Regions from separate parts of the Nonomuraea sp. NPDC003707 genome, predicted to be linked through region 4. Evidence: riboswitches for the same ligand, from Rfam matches in the RefSeq annotation. Region 4 holds a riboswitch; each other region holds the start of a gene.

Region 1 (4,202 bases), on a different contig from region 4:
CGTGCGGGCCGGGTTCACCACCCCCAACCTGCTGGAATCGGAGACCGACAGGGAGCTGGTGACGGCCGCCAACCGGCTGGTCATCCCCGCCGACCACACGAAGTGGAACACGGTCGGCATCAGCACCATCGCCGAGCTGACCGAGGCCGACGTGGTCGTCAGCGACGCGGGGCTGCCTGAGGACGCACGCATGGAGCTGGCCGAACGGGCCGGAGAACTGATCATCGCGGAGGGCTCGTGAAGCGCACCATCACCCATCTGGCCGACGGCCGTGAGCTGATCTACTTCGATCAGCGGGACGACGCCGACCGGAGCGCGATCGACCGGCGGGTGCTCGACCCCCGGCCGGTGGCCTCCGAGCTGCGCTACGACCCGCTGACCGAGGAGTGGATCGCGATGGCGGGGCACCGGCAGACGCGCACGTTCCAGCCGACCGGCTCGGCGAGCGAGTGCCCGCTGTGCCCGTCGTCGGACACGCGCTCGTCGGAGATCCCGGCGTACGACTACGACGTGGTGGTGTTCGAGAACCGATTCCCCTCCTTCTCCACCAATTTCGGGACTTATACAGACGTGGGGGGCCTGAGTGAGGTCCGGCCGGGAGTGGGGCGGTGCGAGGTGGTCTGCTTCACCTCTGAGCATTCGTCGTCGTTCTCCCAGCTCTCCGACGGCCAGGTGGAGCTGGTCATGGAGGCGTGGGCCGACCGGACGGCCGAGCTGTCCGGGATCGAGGGCGTGGAGCAGGTGTTCTGCTTCGAGAACCGGGGCGAGGAGATCGGCATCACGCTGGCCCACCCGCACGGCCAGATCTACGCCTACCCGTACGTCACGCCCAGGACCAGGCTCCAGCTCGCCGCCGCCAGGCGCTACACGAAGGGAAACCTGTTCGCCGACGTGCTGGCCGCCGAGCGGGCCGCGGGGACGCGCGTGGTGGCCTCCAACGAGTTGTGGACGGCGTTCGTGCCGGCCGCCGCGCGGTGGCCGTACGAGGTGCACATCTACCCGCACCGGCAGGTGCCCGATCTGGCCGCGCTGACGGAGGAGGAGCGGTCGGCGTTCGCGCCCCTCTACACCTCGGTGCTGCGGGCCTTCGACGACCTGTTCGGCGTGGTGATGCCGTACATCTCGGCCTGGCACCAGGCGCCCGTGCGGCAGGACCGCGAGCTCGGCTACCTGCACCTGGAGCTGTTCAGCATCAGGCGGGCGCCGGGCAAGCTCAAGTACCTGGCCGGGTCGGAGTCCGCCATGGGGGCGTTCGTGAACGACGTGCTGCCGGAGGAGGCCGCCCGGATGCTTCGATCACAGGTAGATCACTATTAGATTTCTAATGGGGGTCGCGTTACTCGTGATCTACCACTAATATCCCTTTTGTGCCTGGCCGTAACAGCAGGCACACGCCTAATCCCGGGCGAGTCGCCCGGGAGCCGGGGACCCACCCGCACCTGGGGTGAATCCACTTCGGTGGTAGGGCACGCAGCTCCCAGCCCGAACCCGTCAGCTAACCCGGCCGGCAGAGGGAGAGGAACATCCACGTGGCGGCTCCGTCCCCCGCGACTCTTGCCATCGGCCTCGTCGCCGCCGCAGCCGTCGCCCTCCTGCCGGCGACCGCGGCCTCGGCTGCCCCCAAGCCGTCGGAGGCCGAGCTCCGCACCCAGCTCAAGCAGCTCAACAGCAAGATCGACAAGCTCATCGAGAAGTACAACCTCAAGCGTGTCGAGCTGGCCAAGGCGCAGGCGGCCGCCAAGGCGGCCAAGGAGCGGCTGGCGGCCGCGGAGAAGGCGCTGGCCGCCGCCGAGCAGCGGGTCGGCGACCTCGCCAGGATGCGCTACCAGAACCACGACCCGTCGCTGCCCTCCGTCCTGATGGTCCAGAACGGCGGCGGCGCCGCCCTGCTCGAACAGCTGACGGCCGAGCAGCAGGCCCTCGTCCAGGGGGTGGCCAAGGCCCGCGACGACAAGAAGAAGGCCTCCGACGAGGCCGCCGCGCTGGCCACCCAGATCGGCGTGGACGCCAAGGACGTGACCGAACAGCGCTCCGAGGCCGAGGACGTCATCGACGACATCAAGAAGAAGCTCCAGGACCTCGTGCCGCTCGGTCCCGGCCGAAAGTCCGACGGGAGCTGGGCACCGGAACTGCCCTCGGGCTCGGACAACATCACGGCCCGTACGCGGCTGATGAAGGCGGAGCTGGCCAAGAACTTCAAGCTGCCGTTCACGGTGGGCTGCTTCCGCTCGGGCTCCAGTGGCGAGCACCCGCTCGGGCGGGCCTGCGACTTCATGATGAGCACCGGCGGGACGATGCCCGCGGCCATCAACAACGCCCTGGGCGACCGGATCGCGGATTGGGCGCTCAAGAACAAGGGCAAGCTCGGCGTCAAGTACGTGATCTGGAAGCAGCGCATCAACATGGGCTCGGGCTGGCGGGCCATGTCGGACCGCGGCAGCGTCACCGAGAACCACTACGACCACGTCCACATCTCGATGTACTGAGCTGGATAAGGTCGGACATCATGACTGACACCCGAATCCCGCCCGCTCTCACCGGCGACGAGCGGACCACGCTGAACAACTGGCTCGAATGGCACCGCGGCACCCTCGCCGTCAAATGCGCGGGCCTGTCGGACGATCAGCTGCGCCTGCGCTCCGTCTCACCCTCGACCATGTCCCTGCTCGGCCTGGTCCGGCACATGGCGAACGTCGAACGCTCCTGGTTCCGCCGCGTGCTCAACGGCGAGGACCTCCCCAAGCTGTGGGACAAGGACCGCGACAACGACGCCGACTTCAAGGAAGTGGACGCCGCCTCGGTCAAGGACGCCATCGTCACGTGGGAAGAGGAGATCGAGCGCGCCCGCGCCATCTCGGACGCCAGGCCGCTGGACGCCGTCGGCGACCACAGAGGGCAGGAGTGCACCCATCGCTGGATCCTCATCCACATGATCGAGGAGTACGCGCGGCACAACGGTCACGCGGATCTGCTGCGCGAGCGCATCGACGGGGTGACCGGAGAGTAACGAGACCGATGATCAGGGCTCGGTGCGGAACAGCGCCCACACGGCCTTGCCGCCGCGGGCCAGCGGGTCCCAGCCCCAGCACTGACTGTAGGTCTCGACGATGTAGAGGCCGCGCCCGTTCTCCGAGATGAAGTCCGGCTCCTTGGGGCGCGGCACCTCGTCGCTGGGGTCGGCCACCGCCAGCAGCACGTGCGGCTGTACGCGCATCAGCAAGAGCTCGATCTCCCGCCGTCCCGCCGCGTACATCGCGTAGCGCACCGCGTTGGTCACGAGCTCCGACACCACCAGCGCGGCGTCGTCGCTGAGTTCGTGCAGGCCCCAGCCCTTCAGGGTCGAGCGGGTCACGTCCCTGGCCGTCTTCACGGAGTCGGCCTGAAAGGGCAACGGGCACGAGGTCGTGTACGGCTTGCCACCCATGAGCAGGTGGTCGAAGCCCACGTCACGGGTGATTTGCAAGGCATCGGCAGTGGCCAGAGGATCCTCCACCATGCTGCCGATACCTCCCCGTTCAGTCCGACTTAGTGCATGTTTGGCCCAATATGCACTAAGCCATCATGGGTCACGATCGCTGCACCTGCAAGACCCAAATGCACGTGCACTTGCATTGTGCAGTAGCAAGCGGCGTTTTGGGGCATAACTCTGCTAATCGGACACGGGGTTGAGACCTTGTCATACCCGGCAATGTGGTGTCACTGTGTGTGCGGACCTTGATAGGAGGCAAAGTGACGCAGAACCAGCCGGGTTCCGGACCGACGGCGCTGCGCATCCTCCTGGGCTCCCAGCTGCGCAAGCTCAGGGAAGCGAAGAACGTCACTCGTGAGGAGGCGGGCCACCTCATCCGTGGCTCCGAATCCAAGATCAGCCGCATGGAGCTGGGCCGAGTGGGGTTCAAAGAACGGGACGTGGCGGACCTGCTGACCCTCTACGGGGTCATCGACAAGCAGGCCCGCTCCGCCGTACTCGACCTGGTCGCCACCGCCAACGAGCCTGGTTGGTGGCACCGGTTCAACGATGTCCTGCCCACGTGGTTCCAGGCGTACGTCGGCCTTGAAGAGGCCGCCGCCAGGATCAGGACCTACGAAGTCCAGTTCGTGCCAGGACTGCTGCAGACCAAGGAGTACGCAAGGGCCGTCGTGACCGCCGGATCGGCGGGAATCGGGGCCGAGGAGATCTCCAGAAGAGTGGATCTCCGGCT
Region 2 (4,202 bases), on a different contig from region 4:
GGCCGACGTGGAGAAGCAGCTGGAGGCCTCGCGCCGGGCCGCCCGCGAGGGCAGGAGCATCGAGGACGCCCGCATCCGGGTGCTGCTCGACGCGCTGCAGGACGCCTCGGCCGGGCTGCGCAGGGAGCTCGCCCTGCCCACGATGATCAGCCGGCCCGCCGACTCGGTCGCCGCGGTCACCGGCGAGCGGCCCGGCGTCCGGGGGGTGCCCGCGCGGGCGCTGGCCGACGACGACCCGCAGCTCCTCGACCAGCTCCTGGCCCTGCCGCAGGTCCACCTGATCATCGACGGCTACAACGTGACCAAGACCGGCTACGGCACGCTCACCCTCGCCGACCAGCGCACCCGGCTCATGACCGGGCTCGGCGGGCTGGTGGCGCAGACCAGGGTCGAGGTCACCGTCGTGTTCGACGGGGCCGAGCTCAACTCCCCGGTGCAGGTCGTGGCGCCGCGCGGGGTGCGGGTGCTGTTCAGCCAGCCGGGGGAGATCGCCGACGATCTGATCCGCCAGCTCGTACGCGCCGAGCCGCCCGGCCGGGCCATGGCCGTGGTGTCGTCGGACCGCGAGGTGGCCGAGTCCGTCAGGCGGATGGGAGCCAGACCCGTTCCGTCTGGTTTGCTGCTGCGCAGGCTGGGCCGGGCCTAGATTACCTGCACCCCTTACGTGCGGATTTGCCGCGCTGTGCCAGGGATATTACGAATTGGGCGGATAACGTGTGACCTCACCCGCCACTTCTGTACTATTCGCCCCAGATATCATCCCTGGGAGGCGACACAGTGAGGTTTGGCAGGGTGCCGGTGGCCGCGGGTCTCGCGTTCGGGCTGGTCCTGTCCCCCATGGGAGCCGCCGTCGCTGATCCCCGGCCCACCCTCGGACAGGCCAAGGCCAAGCTCGACAAGCTCAACGACAAGGCCGACAAGGTCGTCGACCGCTTCAACACGGCCACCGAGCGCTACAAGGCCGCCAAGGGCGCCTACGCCAAGCTGAACGACCGCTACAAGACCAAGCTGGCGACGGTCGCGGACCTGCGCGCCCAGGTGATCGGCATGGCCGTCGACAGCTACAAGCTCGGCACCGACGTGACCTCCCTGCCCGGCCTGGTGAGCGCGGACCGCCCCGACGACTTCCTGATGAGCCTGGCGCTGGCCGGGCAGCTCTCGCGGGAGCGGGCGGAGAAGCTGGCCGCGTTCGACCGGGAGAACCGCGGGCTGAAGGTCGAGCGCGACAAGGCGGAAGAGGCGCTGGAGGCGGCCGACCGGGAACGGGACGGGGTCGAGAAGGAGCGTTCGGAGATCATGAAGCTGATCTCCGAGCAGAAGAAGCTCCTGAAGAAGCTGGGCGCCTACAACCCCGGCAACCCGAACAGCGTCGGCATCCAGTACACGGGCCCGGCCTCGGGCAACGCCGCCGCCGTCCTGCGCTTCGCCTTCGCCCAGGTGGGCAAGCCGTACGTGTTCGGCGGGACGGGTCCGGGCGGCTGGGACTGCTCCGGCCTGACCCAGGCGTCGTGGCGCGCCGCGGGCGTGTCGCTGCCGCGCACGACCTGGCAGCAGTGGGCCTGGGGCGCGAGCCGCAAGGTCTCACTGAGCGCCCTCCAGCCGGGGGACCTCATCTTCAGCTCGAGCCTGGGTCACGTCAGTATCTACGCCGGCGACGGGAAAATCGTTCACGCGCCGCAGACGGGCGACGTGGTCAAGGTCGTCAAACTCTCGGCGTACGGCGGCCGCCTCGTGGGCGCCATCCGCCCGTAGCTACGACGCCGGATCGTTGATCGCATCAGCCGAACGAGGTTCGGTTGATGGGCGATGGGAACGATCCAGCACGCCTGACGAGTCACAACAAGTGTGACAAACGCGACATTTGGGGCCTGACAAACGGGCGCGAAAACAAATGTGAGCAGCGTCACATTTTGGTAACGGAACCTGGTGTTCCAGCAGGGATTTCCCTCCTTACTGACTCCACTATCTGATCTTTACAAGCGGTGTCCCGCTTTGCCGATCCTTGACCCTTCGGCGTAGCTTCTGGCGACGTCGCGGTGAACAAGCCATGTCCCCCGCGAACCCGCACCGGTCTTTCCCGGTGTGAGACAGATAAAGATCCGCTGGTCAACCGCCCAAATGTCCCCATATCAACACATTGGTCGGGACGGTTGGCCTGCCGAATCCGTGCAGCCAGGAGGCACGGAGCCGGGGACCCAGCGATCCCAGTTCCCCAGGGATCAGGGGGTGAATCGGCGCGCACATCGCGCCGTAGGGCGACTTCCAGGCCCGAATCCGTCAGCTAACCCGGTAGGCATTCGTGGAAGAGTCAAGGAGAAATCCTGTCTACCTCCCTGCATAACCCCCGTCTGTCCCGCATTGCCCTGAGTGGCGTAGCGCTCACGATGACCGTGACGGCCGGAGGTGCGATCCTCCATGCCCCAACGGCTCAGGCTGCGACGACCGATTCGGCTTCGACGACCAAGGCGGCCGCAACCGCCGGAACCTCGAAGACGACCTCGGCCGCGGCGCTGAGGGCGGCCAAGGCCGCCCGTCAGAAGGCGAAGGCCCGCAAGGCCGTCGCCGTGGCCAAGAACCAGGTCGGTGACCCGTACCGGTACGGAGGCACAGGCCCCGGTTCGTTCGACTGCTCCGGCCTCGTCCAGTTCGCCTGGAAGAAGGCCGGGGTGAAGCTCCCACGCGTGGCGGCCAGCCAGTTCGCCCGCACCAAGAACAAGATCTCGTGGCGGAACCTCCGGCCCGGCGACCTGATGTTCTTCAGAGGGCTCGGCCACGTGGGCATGTACGTCGGCAAGGGCAAGATGGTCCACTCGCCTCGGACAGGCGAACGGGTTCGCATCGACAAGCTGGGTGGATGGCGGCGGGCGTCGTTCGTCGGCGCTGTTCGTCCCGGCATGTGAAGAAGCCCCGCCCGGCTCCTCCGGGCGGGGCTCTCCCATTGTTACTTTCATTTTTCTTACGGCGGAGCACGGGCGGCACCACCCGCCGCACATGGCCCCACAGCCGCCCAACCCACGGCTCCACGGCCCCTCGGCTCCACGGCCCCTCGGCTCCACGGCCCCTCGGCGACACGGTCACACGGCTCACGGCCCTCGGTTTCATGACGCTCGGGTCACGGCTCACGGGCCAGGCTCCCCGTCCGATGGCGCGGTGTGCGGTCCTCTGGCACGCAGCCACCGCATGCGGTGCGGGTGGACGGCTCTCAAGGGCGCGCAGTTCGGGGTGCGGAGTGGCCGGTCATGGGCCGGCGGGCGGCTACGATCGGGCATCGTGTCAGGGCAGGTGAGTCGGCGGGCCGCGATCGTCTCCGTCCTGCTTCTCGCCGTCGCCCCCGCCAGCGCCCCCACCCCCGATTCCCCCATCCTTCCCGCCGGAGTCCGCGGCCTGTGGGGTGACGGCGAGGTCGTGGCCCGTGGGGCGCGGTCCGTGGTCGTCGGCCGGCACACCGCACCCGCCGAGCTCGGCGACGTCGCACGGAGGGCTGATCGGGCGGGGCGGCGGGTGTCGGCCGTGCTCGGAAGGTCAGTACGACCGCTCGTAGTCGTTCCCTCGTCCGCCGCCGAGGCGGCCGGGCTGGCCGGGGTTGGGCGGGTCGACGGGCTGGCGGCGGTGGCCGATCGCGGGCGCGTGATCATCGTCCCCGAGTTCTTCGCCAAGCTGAACTCCACCGGCAAGGACGTCGTACTCACCCACGAGCTCACCCACGTCGTCGCCGGCACCGACCGCCTGCCCCCATGGCTCTATGAGGGGTTCGCCGACTACGTCGGCTACCGCGACTCCGGGCTCCCCGTGAGGACCGCGGCCGCCGAGCTCGCCGCCGAGGTGCGGGCCGGGAGGCTGCCGAGGGAATTGCCCGGACCTGCGGCTTTCGCGGCTGACGGGCGGGACCCCGTCCGGCTCGCCCGGGCGTACCAGGAGGCTTGGCTGGCGTGTCGCTTCCTGGCTGACCGGTTCGGTGAGAGGACGCTGGTGAGGCTCTACCGTGACGCCCGTGCGGGCGGCGTAGACCGAGCACTCGCCGCGCTCGGCCTCTCCGCGGCCGCGCTGACGGCACGGTGGCGCGACTACGTGCGAGACCAGCTCGCGTGAGGGGGAGGCAGATGAGCGAACGGCGGAACGTGGACGACGCGTCGCAAGAGGCGTCGAAGGAGGGTGAGGAGGCCGAAGGCACCGCGGCTCTGAGTGGCGAGGCGCGCGGTCAC
Region 3 (4,202 bases), on a different contig from region 4:
CCGTGAAGGTCTGCCCGAAGCCGGGGTTCGCCAGTACCTGCTCCCGCTCGGCCGCGGTGCGAGCGTGGTCGGATAGCTGCACGTCGAAGCTGAGCTTCTGAGCGATGGTCATGACGTCGGTCCTTCTCTCTGCGAATCTGCCCAAATCTACAGAAATCTGCGGATCGGTGCTGGTAAGCGGGCGCTGCCCGGAAGGCAGTCCCGGTACTTCCTATTGTCTCGCTATATGGGATGGCAAGCGGCCAATGCGGCGATCAGCCCTTTTGGACGCAAAAAAGCGCCTGGCGGCCCTCGTCGGACCACCAGGCGCGTTGGGGGCTAGGCGGTCCTAGCCGGATACTCGCGCGGTGATGTCGTCACCGATCTCGTGGGTGGTGCGACCCGCCCAGCCGGCCAGCCGCTCGAGGATGTCATCGGCGACCGCCTGCTCGACCTTGGCCGCCTCGGCGTGCAGGCCGAGGTGGTCGAGGAGCATGGCGACGGACAGGATGGTCGCGGTGGGGTCGGCCTTGCCCTGGCCCGCGATGTCCGGGGCGCTGCCGTGCACCGGCTCGAACATGCTCGGCGCGGACCGCTCGGGGTTGATGTTGCCGCTGGCGGCCAGGCCGATGCCGCCCGCGATGGCGGCGCCCAGGTCGGTGATGATGTCGCCGAACAGGTTGTCGGTGACGACCACGTCGAACCGCTCCGGCTGGCTCACGAAGAACATCGAGGCCGCGTCGATGTGGCAGTAGTCGGTCGTGACGTCGGGGTATTCCGCCGCCAGGCGGTTGACCGTGCGCTGCCACAGGTCACCGGCGAAGGTGAGGACGTTGGTCTTGTGGACGAGCGTCAGCTTCTTGCGCGGCCGCGTGACAGCCTTCTCGAACGCGTAGCGCACCACGCGCTCGACACCGTAGGCGGTGTTGAGCGACTCCTGGGTGGCGATCTCGTGCGGGGTGCCGCGCCGCATGGCGCCACCGGTGCCCGCGTAGAGGCCCTCGGTGCCCTCGCGGACGACGATCATGTCGATGTTCTCCGGCGGCGTGTCGGCCAGCGGGGTCTCCACGCCGGGGAACAGCTTGACCGGGCGCAGGTTGACGTAGTGGTCGAACTCGAAGCGGAGCCGCAGCAGCAGATCGCGCTCGAGGATGCCCGGCGGCACGCTGGGGTCGCCCACGGCGCCGAGCAGGATCGCGTCGTAGCCGCGCAGCTCTTCGAGCACGGCGTCGGGCAGCGTCTCGCCGGTACGGTGATAGCGTGCGGCTCCCAGGTCGTAGTGAGTGGGCTCGATCTTCGTGCCCACTGCCTCCAGGACCTTGAGCCCTTCGGCCACGACCTCGGTGCCGATCCCATCGCCGGGGATGACGGCCAGACGGATGTTACGCGACTCCATGGGCGGTACCTTACCGCGTCGTCTCGGCTGACGAACACTTCATCTCATCTTTCGGACGCCCCCTTTGTCCGGTATTGCGGTTCTTTGACCGTTTCGTTAAAGTCACCGACCAGCCTAATCCGCGCGCCGTTGCGTGGAGCCGGGGACCCACATTCCCCCTGGGGCGAGTCGGCACCCCCATGCCGTAGGGCTACTTCCAGGCCCGAGCCCGTCAGCTAACCCGGCCGGCCTTATGGAAGGACAGACCCCTGTCTCGAATCGCCATTGTCCTGGCGGCGGGCGCCGCCGGGCTCATGCTGGCCTCCCCAGCCCATGCCTCGGCCAAGATCGACGACCTCACCACCCTGACCGGCGGCCAGATCAAGGAAATCCAGGCGAAACAGGCTCCGAAGCCCGCCTGGAAGGTCGCCATCAAGTTCGCCATGAGCAAGCGCGGCACCCCGTACGTGTGGGGCGGCGCCAGCCCGAGCGGATACGACTGCTCCGGGCTCATGCTCAGGGCGTACGAGCACGCCGGAATCGAACTCCCCCGCACCGCCGCCGAACAGTACGGCGCGTTCACCAAGAAGATCGCCTGGAAGGACCTCAAACCCGGCGATCTGGTCTTCTTCCACGGCCTCGGGCATGTCGGGATGATCTCCCGGCCCGGCTACATGGTCCACTCGCCGCACACGGGTGACGTGGTCAAGGAAGAGCGCCTGACCTCCTGGCGCAGAGACTCCTTCGTGGGTGGCGTCCGCCCCGACCGCAAGGGCGTACGGCTCTGGTCCAAGCTCCAGAAGCAGCGCGACGAAACGCCCACCACCCTCACGGCCACCCTGTAGGAGGCCGCGGCGTCCGCCTCCCCACGCGACGGTCAGGGGAGGCGGGCGTCGAAGATGAGCTCCCAGGCGCGGGTCCTGGCGCGGGCCACCGCGCCCAGCAGGACGCCGCTGTCCCCCAGCGTGCTGGCCACCACCGACGGCCGCAGCGGGCCGAGCTCGGCGATGCGGGCCTCGATGGACTCCCCCAGGAGGTCCAGGTTGCGGCCCACGCCGCCGCTGAGCACGATCACCTCCGGATCCAGCACGGCGGCCACCGCCACCAGCAGGCCGCCGATGCGGCGCCCCTCGGCCTCCACCACCGAGCGGGCCACTCCGTCGCCGGAGGCCGCCGCGGCGAAGACCTTCTTGGCCGTCCGCAGGCTCAGGCCGGCGGCGCGGGCCGCGCGGACCACTCCGGGCGCGGCGGCGACCGCCTCCGTGGCGCCGTGGGCCAGGGCGTCACCGGCCGGCGGCGCCGGGTCCTCGGTCGCGGGCAGGTACGAGACCTCCCCCGCCGCTCCCCGAGCGCCCACGTACAGCTCACCGTTGATCACGATGCCCATCCCGACGCCGGTGCCGACGGACACCAGCGCAAAGTTGGACTTGCCGCGCCCCGCCCCGTGCGTGTGCTCGCCGACGGCGGCCAGGTTGATGTCGTTCTCGATGACGAGGTCGACCTCCATCTCGGCGCGCAGGCGCTCGGCCAGGTCGGATCCGGGCAGGTTGGGGGCGAACTCCAGGCGGCCGAGCTCCGGGTCGTACACGCCGGGCGTGCCGACGACGGCGCAGGCGATGTCGGGCCAGTCGACGGCGGCCTCATGGGCGGCGGCCCGGCACAGCTGTCCGACCAGGAGGGCCAGTTCGGCGGAGGTGAGGGCGGTGTTGCGCCCGTCCCTCCGGCCGGCGAATTTCCCGCGCAGGTCGGCGACGGCGACCCTGATCCAGTCACGCCCGATGTCGACGCCGGCGACGTGGGTGGCGGCGGCGTTGACGTCGTACAGGGACGTGACCGGCCCCGGGCGGCCGGAGACCTCGCCGACGAGGTGAACGAGCCCGTCCACCTCCAGCCCGGCCAGGGCCGCGGACACCGTGGGCTTCGACAGGCCGGTGATCTTGGCGAGGTCGGTGCGCGAGGCGGGGCCGTGCTCCTGAAGATGGTCGAGCAGGCGGCGCTCGTTCAGCACTCGCAGCATCCGCGGATTACCCAGGTCGCCCCGCATCTCACCCTCCTTGAGGAAACAGAGCCTAGCCAACTTGCCTGATAGTAAATTACCTTTCTTACCAAGCACAGGGGCGGCACATCCGGAAGGACGAAGTGCGATGCACCGAGCATGGCGATCAATCCCTGTCGCGGCGGTCCTCCTGGCCGCCGCCTGCGGAAACGCCGGGAACAGTACCGGAAACGGCACCGGCGCCACCGCCACGACCACGCAGAACCAGGGCGGCAAGACGATCGCGCTGTTCCTGCCCGAGTCCAAGACCACCCGATACGAGGCGTTCGACCGCCCGCTGTTCGAGGCGAAGGTCAAGTCGCTCTGCCCCGACTGCAAGATTCTCTACAGCAACGCCGAGCAGGACGCCCCCAAGCAGCAGCAACAGGTCGAGGCCGCGCTCACCCAGCAGGCCGACGTGCTCGTGCTCGACGCCGTGGACGCCAACGCCGTGGCTCCCCTGGTGAACCAGGCCAAGCAGAAGAAGGTCCCGGTCATCGCCTACGACCGGCTGATCTCGGGCATCGACTACGCGTACTACGTCTCGTTCAACAACGTACGGGTGGGCGAGATGCAGGGCCAGGCCCTGCTCGACGCCATGACCGCCAGGGGCACGGCGGCGAAGGGCCAGATCGTGATGATCCACGGCTCCCCCACCGACCCCAGCTCGGCCGACTACAAGAAGGGCGCCAAGAGCGTGCTGGACGGGAAGGTGAAGGTCGGCAGGGAGTTCGACACGCCGGACTGGAGCCCCGACAAGGCGCAGCAGGAGATGGAGCAGGCCATCACCGCGCTGGGCAAGGACACCATCAC
Region 4 (4,202 bases):
GGCCCGTCACGATCCCGTGGCTCAGCTTCGACGGGGACGCCGACCTCTCCGTCGCGATGTGGTGGAGCGACGCCTGCCTGCGGCACGGGGTCTACCTGCACCCGTGGCACAACTGGTTCATGTCGGCCGCGCACACGGAGGCCGACGTGGCCAGGGCGCTGGAGGGCACGGACCAGGCGTTCGCGGAGACCCGTGCCCACTTCGGTTAGGGGGCGGTGAGCTTGCTGATCTCGGCCACGACGGACGGCCAGAGCGGGCGCGGCAGGTCGTGGCCCATGCCCGGGTAGGTCACCAGCCGGGCGCCCGCCACGGCCGCGGCTGTGGCGTGGCCACCGGCGACGGGGACGAGCTGGTCCGCCTCCCCGTGCAGCACCAGCGTGGGCACCCGCACCCCGGCGAGCCCCGCCGTGCGGTCGCCCGAGGCCATGATGGCGGCGAGCTGCCGGGCCGTCCCGCCGGGGTCGAAGCAGCGGTCGAACGCGAGTCCGGCCAGCAGGGTGATCCGCTCGCGGTCCAGCTCGTATCCGGGCGAGCCGATGACCGACCAGGTCCGCACCGCCTGGGCCTGGACCGCTTCGCGGTCGGCGGGGGGCGCGGCCATGAGGGTGGCGAGCGCGGCCTCGGTGGGCGGGGCCGCCGAGGGGCCGGGAGTGGACATGATCGAGGTCAGGGTCAGCACCCGGTCCGGGTGGCGGATGGCCAGCGCCTGGGCGATCATGCCGCCCATCGACGCCCCGACCACGTGGGCGGCCGGCCAGCCCAGCGCGTCCATGAGTCCCGCCGAGTCGTCGGCCAGGTCGTCCAGCAGATACGGCGAGGGCGCCCCCATCGCGGGAACGCCCTTGTCGTGGAAGTGTGTGGAGAGACCGGCGTCGCGGTTGTCGAACCGTACGACGTGGTGTCCCTGGTCCGCCAGCAGCGCGCAGAGCCCTTCATCCCAATGGATGAGCTGCGCGCCGAGCCCCATGATGAGGAGCAGGGGACGCCCCTCGTGCGAGCCGAAGCTCTCGTAGGCGATTTCGATGCCGTTCGCGGCTACGCGGGTGGTCACGAGGACCAGAATGACATTCTGGTCCAGGTCCGTAAAGTTCAGCCCTTGAGAAGATTGCGAACGCGATCGCTGGCGAGCACCACGCCGCCGCCCACCGCGGCCACGGCGCTGGCCACGACGGCGCCCGTACTGGCGCTCCACTCTCCGGCCTCGCGCGCCGGCGGCGGCACGGCCGCACCGGCCGCCGGGGGTTCGGCCGGGTTGTCGTCGCGCTCGGACCAGGCGCCGGTCGAGAACGGGACCGGGTAGTTCTTCTTGCCGGGACCGTTGCCCCACTTGGTGATGACGTAGTCGACCTTGATGTGCCCCTGGCCGCCGACGCCGTCGACGCCGAGCGTCTCCATGTTGAACGAGCCGCCGGTCAGCTCCGCGAACGTCTTGCCGTCCAGGTCGAGCATGACGCCGTTGTTGGAGGGCACGCCCGGGCCGCGGTCGCCGACGAAGAAGGGCAGCTTCTTGCCGTCGTGGATCACGTAACCCTCGGTCATGAGCGGCCAGCTCGGGCTGGCGGCCAGACCTTTCTGCATGGGCTTGCCGCTGGCGGGCAGACCGGTGTCCCCGGCGCGGCCGGAGGAGTCGTCCCAGAAGTACGAAGCGGTGGTCGAGCCCTTGAGCAGGACCTTCTCGTCCGTGTTGGAGTCGGCGTGGGCCGCGGTGCCGGCGATGGTGAGCGCGCCGACGGTGGAGGCGGTGAGCAGAGCGAGGGTACGCAAACCAGAACGTGCAGACATGAAAAGTACAGTCCTTCGCGAGGGGGCAGGGAGATTGCGCTCGCTTGAAAAAGGGCGTAGCAGGGGAAAGCACCTGACAGGGGGAAAGCTACGCGGAGCGCGAAACGAGCCTGGAGAAGGGACCGCTCAGAGGGCGGCCGTCATCACGCTGTATGGGTGTTCTACGTGATCATTCAAGTTCTGCATATGTCCTCTCCATCTCGCCTACCGGGTTAGCTGACGGGTTCGGGCGGTGGAGTTGCCCTACCGACGCAAGGTCGGATTCACCCCAGGGAGGTGGGTCCCCGGCTCCCGAGTGATCGGGATTAGGCGCCAGCCGGCTGGTTCCCTTGTGTGGTCCACGCCACCGGCTGGTAAGTGGGCATCACTCTAACCACGTATTCCGGACAAACACAAACAGTTCGTCATGAATCGGTGTAAAGATCTACCTGCCTCCGGCATAGAGAAAGGGGGCACGGCATTGCCGTACCCCCTTGAAATTCCCGGCCTCAGCCGCCGCTCTTGCGCCTGAACGATCTTTTACTCGCAGCCGGACCGTGCGCCCCGTGGATCTTCGATGGGTCGCCGCCCTTGCCACCCGCGCTCGAGTCCGCGTGCTGGTTACGCTTGCGCTCCAGCGCCTCGCGGAACTTGCGCTTCATCTCGTCCTCGGGAGTCTCGCTGACTTCCGGCTCCGGTGTTTCCGCCATGAGGACCTCCATGGTGTTGGGGACTATCACAGCTTCGCACGGCGCCGCTTATGACGCGAAACTGGCCTCAACCCTGCTCTGCGGCGTGGCGGGCACCTCCAGTCGCCTGGCCGGCATCGCCACCAGCGCGATCAGGGCGAGCAGCGCCCCCGCCACCCCCAGCGACGGGATGACCGCCGCCGCCGCGGAGGCGTGCGCGGCGGCCAGGCCGTGCACGGGCGCCTCCGCCGTGACCGTCGAGGTGTAGAGGGTGCCGCCGACGGCCAGCGCCACGGAGCCGCCGATCTGGCGGAAGAAGGTCAGGTTCGCGGAGGCGACGCCGATGTACTGCGGCTCGACGGACTGCTGGGAGGCCACGGTCAGGCCGGACAGCATCGGGCCCATGCCCAGCCCGATCAGCAGCATCCAGCCGGCCAGCAGCAGCGCATTGGTGTGCGCGGTCAGGTTCAGGCAGAGCAGGGTGCCCGCGACGAGCAAGAATGGGGAGGCGACCAGCCACGGCTTGTAGACCCTGGTCCTGGACATGAGCGTGCCCATGACGACGCTGCCCAGGACCATGGCCAGCGTCATCGGGTAGATCCTCAGCCCGGACTCGGTCGCGCTGACGCCCAGGGACTGCTGGAAGTAACGCGGCAGGAACACCACGCCGGCGTACATGCAGAAGGCCGTGAAGAAGGACGTGACGTTCACGAGCGTGTAGGTGCGGTTGCCGAACAGGTGCATGGGCATGATCGGGCTAGCCGCCCGCCTCTCGACCAGCACGAACACCGCCAGCAACGCGGCCGCGAGCACGATCGGCCCGGCCACGGCGGCGTCGGTCCAGGTGTTGCCGTCCAGGCCCTTCTCCGTCAGGCCCAGCAGCAGCGCGCTGATGGCCACGGTGAAGACCGCGATGCCCGCGTAGTCGGGGCGCCCGCCGCCGCCCACGCCCGGCCGGTTCGGCAGGCGGCGCGCGACGATCGCGATCAGCACGAGGCCGATTGGCACGTTCACATAGAAGGCCCACCGCCAGGTCGCGTGGTCGGTGAACAACCCGCCCAGGAACGGCCCGGCCAGGTACGTCAGGCCCATCACGCCGCCGAGCGCACCCTGCACGCGGGCGCCGTTCGTACCCGGAGGGAACATCTCCATCACCAACGCCATCGACAGCGGCAGCAGCGCGCCCGCGCCGAGCCCCTGCAGCGCGCGGAACGCGATGAGTTGCGGCATGTCCTGCGCCGCCCCGCACAGCGCGGACCCGGCCACGAACACCACCATCCCGATCAGCAACAGCGCCTTCCTGCCGTGCTGGTCGGAGAGCCGGCCGTAGAGCGGCACGGTCACCGTCGAGGTGAGCAGGTACGCCGTCACCACCCAGACGTAGAGCGTCGTGCCGCCCAACTCGGCCGTGATCCGCGGTAACGCGGTGCCGACGATCGTCTGGTCGAGCATCGCCAGGAACATCCCGCCGAGCACCGCGAGCAAGAGGAGCCCTTGAGGCTTCATGTCATCATTCACATGTGAAGACTGATATGTAACTCCTGACATGTCAAGCCTTCGATATGCTGGCGCGCATGTCCCTTCGGATCGCGCTTCTCGGGCTGCTGGAGGCCGTGGGCCCGGCGAGCGGGTATGACCTGGCCAAGAAGTTCGAGCACTCGCTCAACCACGTGTGGCAGGCCGGGCACACGCAGATCTATCCCGAGCTGGTGAAGATGGCGGCCGACGGCTTGGTGGCGGCCTCGTCGGAGG

The links. Region 4 has a riboswitch for cyclic di-AMP ahead of ACWDRB_RS30450 (hypothetical protein). Riboswitches for the same ligand answer to the same signal wherever they lie in the genome.
Region 1: it holds a riboswitch for cyclic di-AMP, as region 4 does, so the genes downstream of both, ACWDRB_RS65885 (coiled-coil domain-containing protein) here and ACWDRB_RS30450 (hypothetical protein) in region 4, are expected to answer to the same signal.
Region 2: it holds a riboswitch for cyclic di-AMP, as region 4 does, so the genes downstream of both, ACWDRB_RS04125 (C40 family peptidase) here and ACWDRB_RS30450 (hypothetical protein) in region 4, are expected to answer to the same signal.
Region 3: it holds a riboswitch for cyclic di-AMP, as region 4 does, so the genes downstream of both, ACWDRB_RS54120 (C40 family peptidase) here and ACWDRB_RS30450 (hypothetical protein) in region 4, are expected to answer to the same signal.

What each region holds. Positions count from the first base shown of each region.
Region 1 covers NZ_JBSFNK010000080.1:8,099-12,300, reverse strand. The annotation lists gene ACWDRB_RS65895 (DeoR/GlpR family DNA-binding transcription regulator) at 1-241, shown strand, start outside; gene galT (galactose-1-phosphate uridylyltransferase) at 238-1,317, shown strand; cyclic di-AMP (ydaO/yuaA leader) riboswitch at 1,383-1,524, shown strand; gene ACWDRB_RS65885 (coiled-coil domain-containing protein) at 1,530-2,486, shown strand; gene ACWDRB_RS65880 (DinB family protein) at 2,507-3,007, shown strand; gene ACWDRB_RS65875 (ATP-binding protein) at 3,020-3,496, opposite strand; gene ACWDRB_RS65870 (helix-turn-helix domain-containing protein) at 3,730-4,202, shown strand, end outside.
Region 2 covers NZ_JBSFNK010000002.1:30,244-34,445, forward strand. The annotation lists gene ACWDRB_RS04115 (NYN domain-containing protein) at 1-646, shown strand, start outside; gene ACWDRB_RS04120 (NlpC/P60 family protein) at 778-1,752, shown strand; cyclic di-AMP (ydaO/yuaA leader) riboswitch at 2,147-2,311, shown strand; gene ACWDRB_RS04125 (C40 family peptidase) at 2,385-2,900, shown strand; gene ACWDRB_RS04130 (hypothetical protein) at 3,271-4,089, shown strand; gene ACWDRB_RS04135 (M48 family metallopeptidase) at 4,101-4,202, shown strand, end outside.
Region 3 covers NZ_JBSFNK010000037.1:31,450-35,651, reverse strand. The annotation lists gene ACWDRB_RS54130 (branched-chain amino acid aminotransferase) at 1-112, opposite strand, end outside; gene ACWDRB_RS54125 (3-isopropylmalate dehydrogenase) at 329-1,375, opposite strand; cyclic di-AMP (ydaO/yuaA leader) riboswitch at 1,477-1,620, shown strand; gene ACWDRB_RS54120 (C40 family peptidase) at 1,669-2,199, shown strand; gene ACWDRB_RS54115 (ROK family protein) at 2,232-3,398, opposite strand; gene ACWDRB_RS54110 (sugar ABC transporter substrate-binding protein) at 3,499-4,202, shown strand, end outside.
Region 4 covers NZ_JBSFNK010000012.1:206,052-210,253, forward strand. The annotation lists gene ACWDRB_RS30440 (aminotransferase class III-fold pyridoxal phosphate-dependent enzyme) at 1-209, shown strand, start outside; gene ACWDRB_RS30445 (alpha/beta fold hydrolase) at 206-1,051, opposite strand; gene ACWDRB_RS30450 (hypothetical protein) at 1,090-1,782, opposite strand; cyclic di-AMP (ydaO/yuaA leader) riboswitch at 1,969-2,104, opposite strand; gene ACWDRB_RS30455 (DUF5302 domain-containing protein) at 2,271-2,471, opposite strand; gene ACWDRB_RS30460 (MDR family MFS transporter) at 2,520-3,968, opposite strand; gene ACWDRB_RS30465 (PadR family transcriptional regulator) at 4,025-4,202, shown strand, end outside.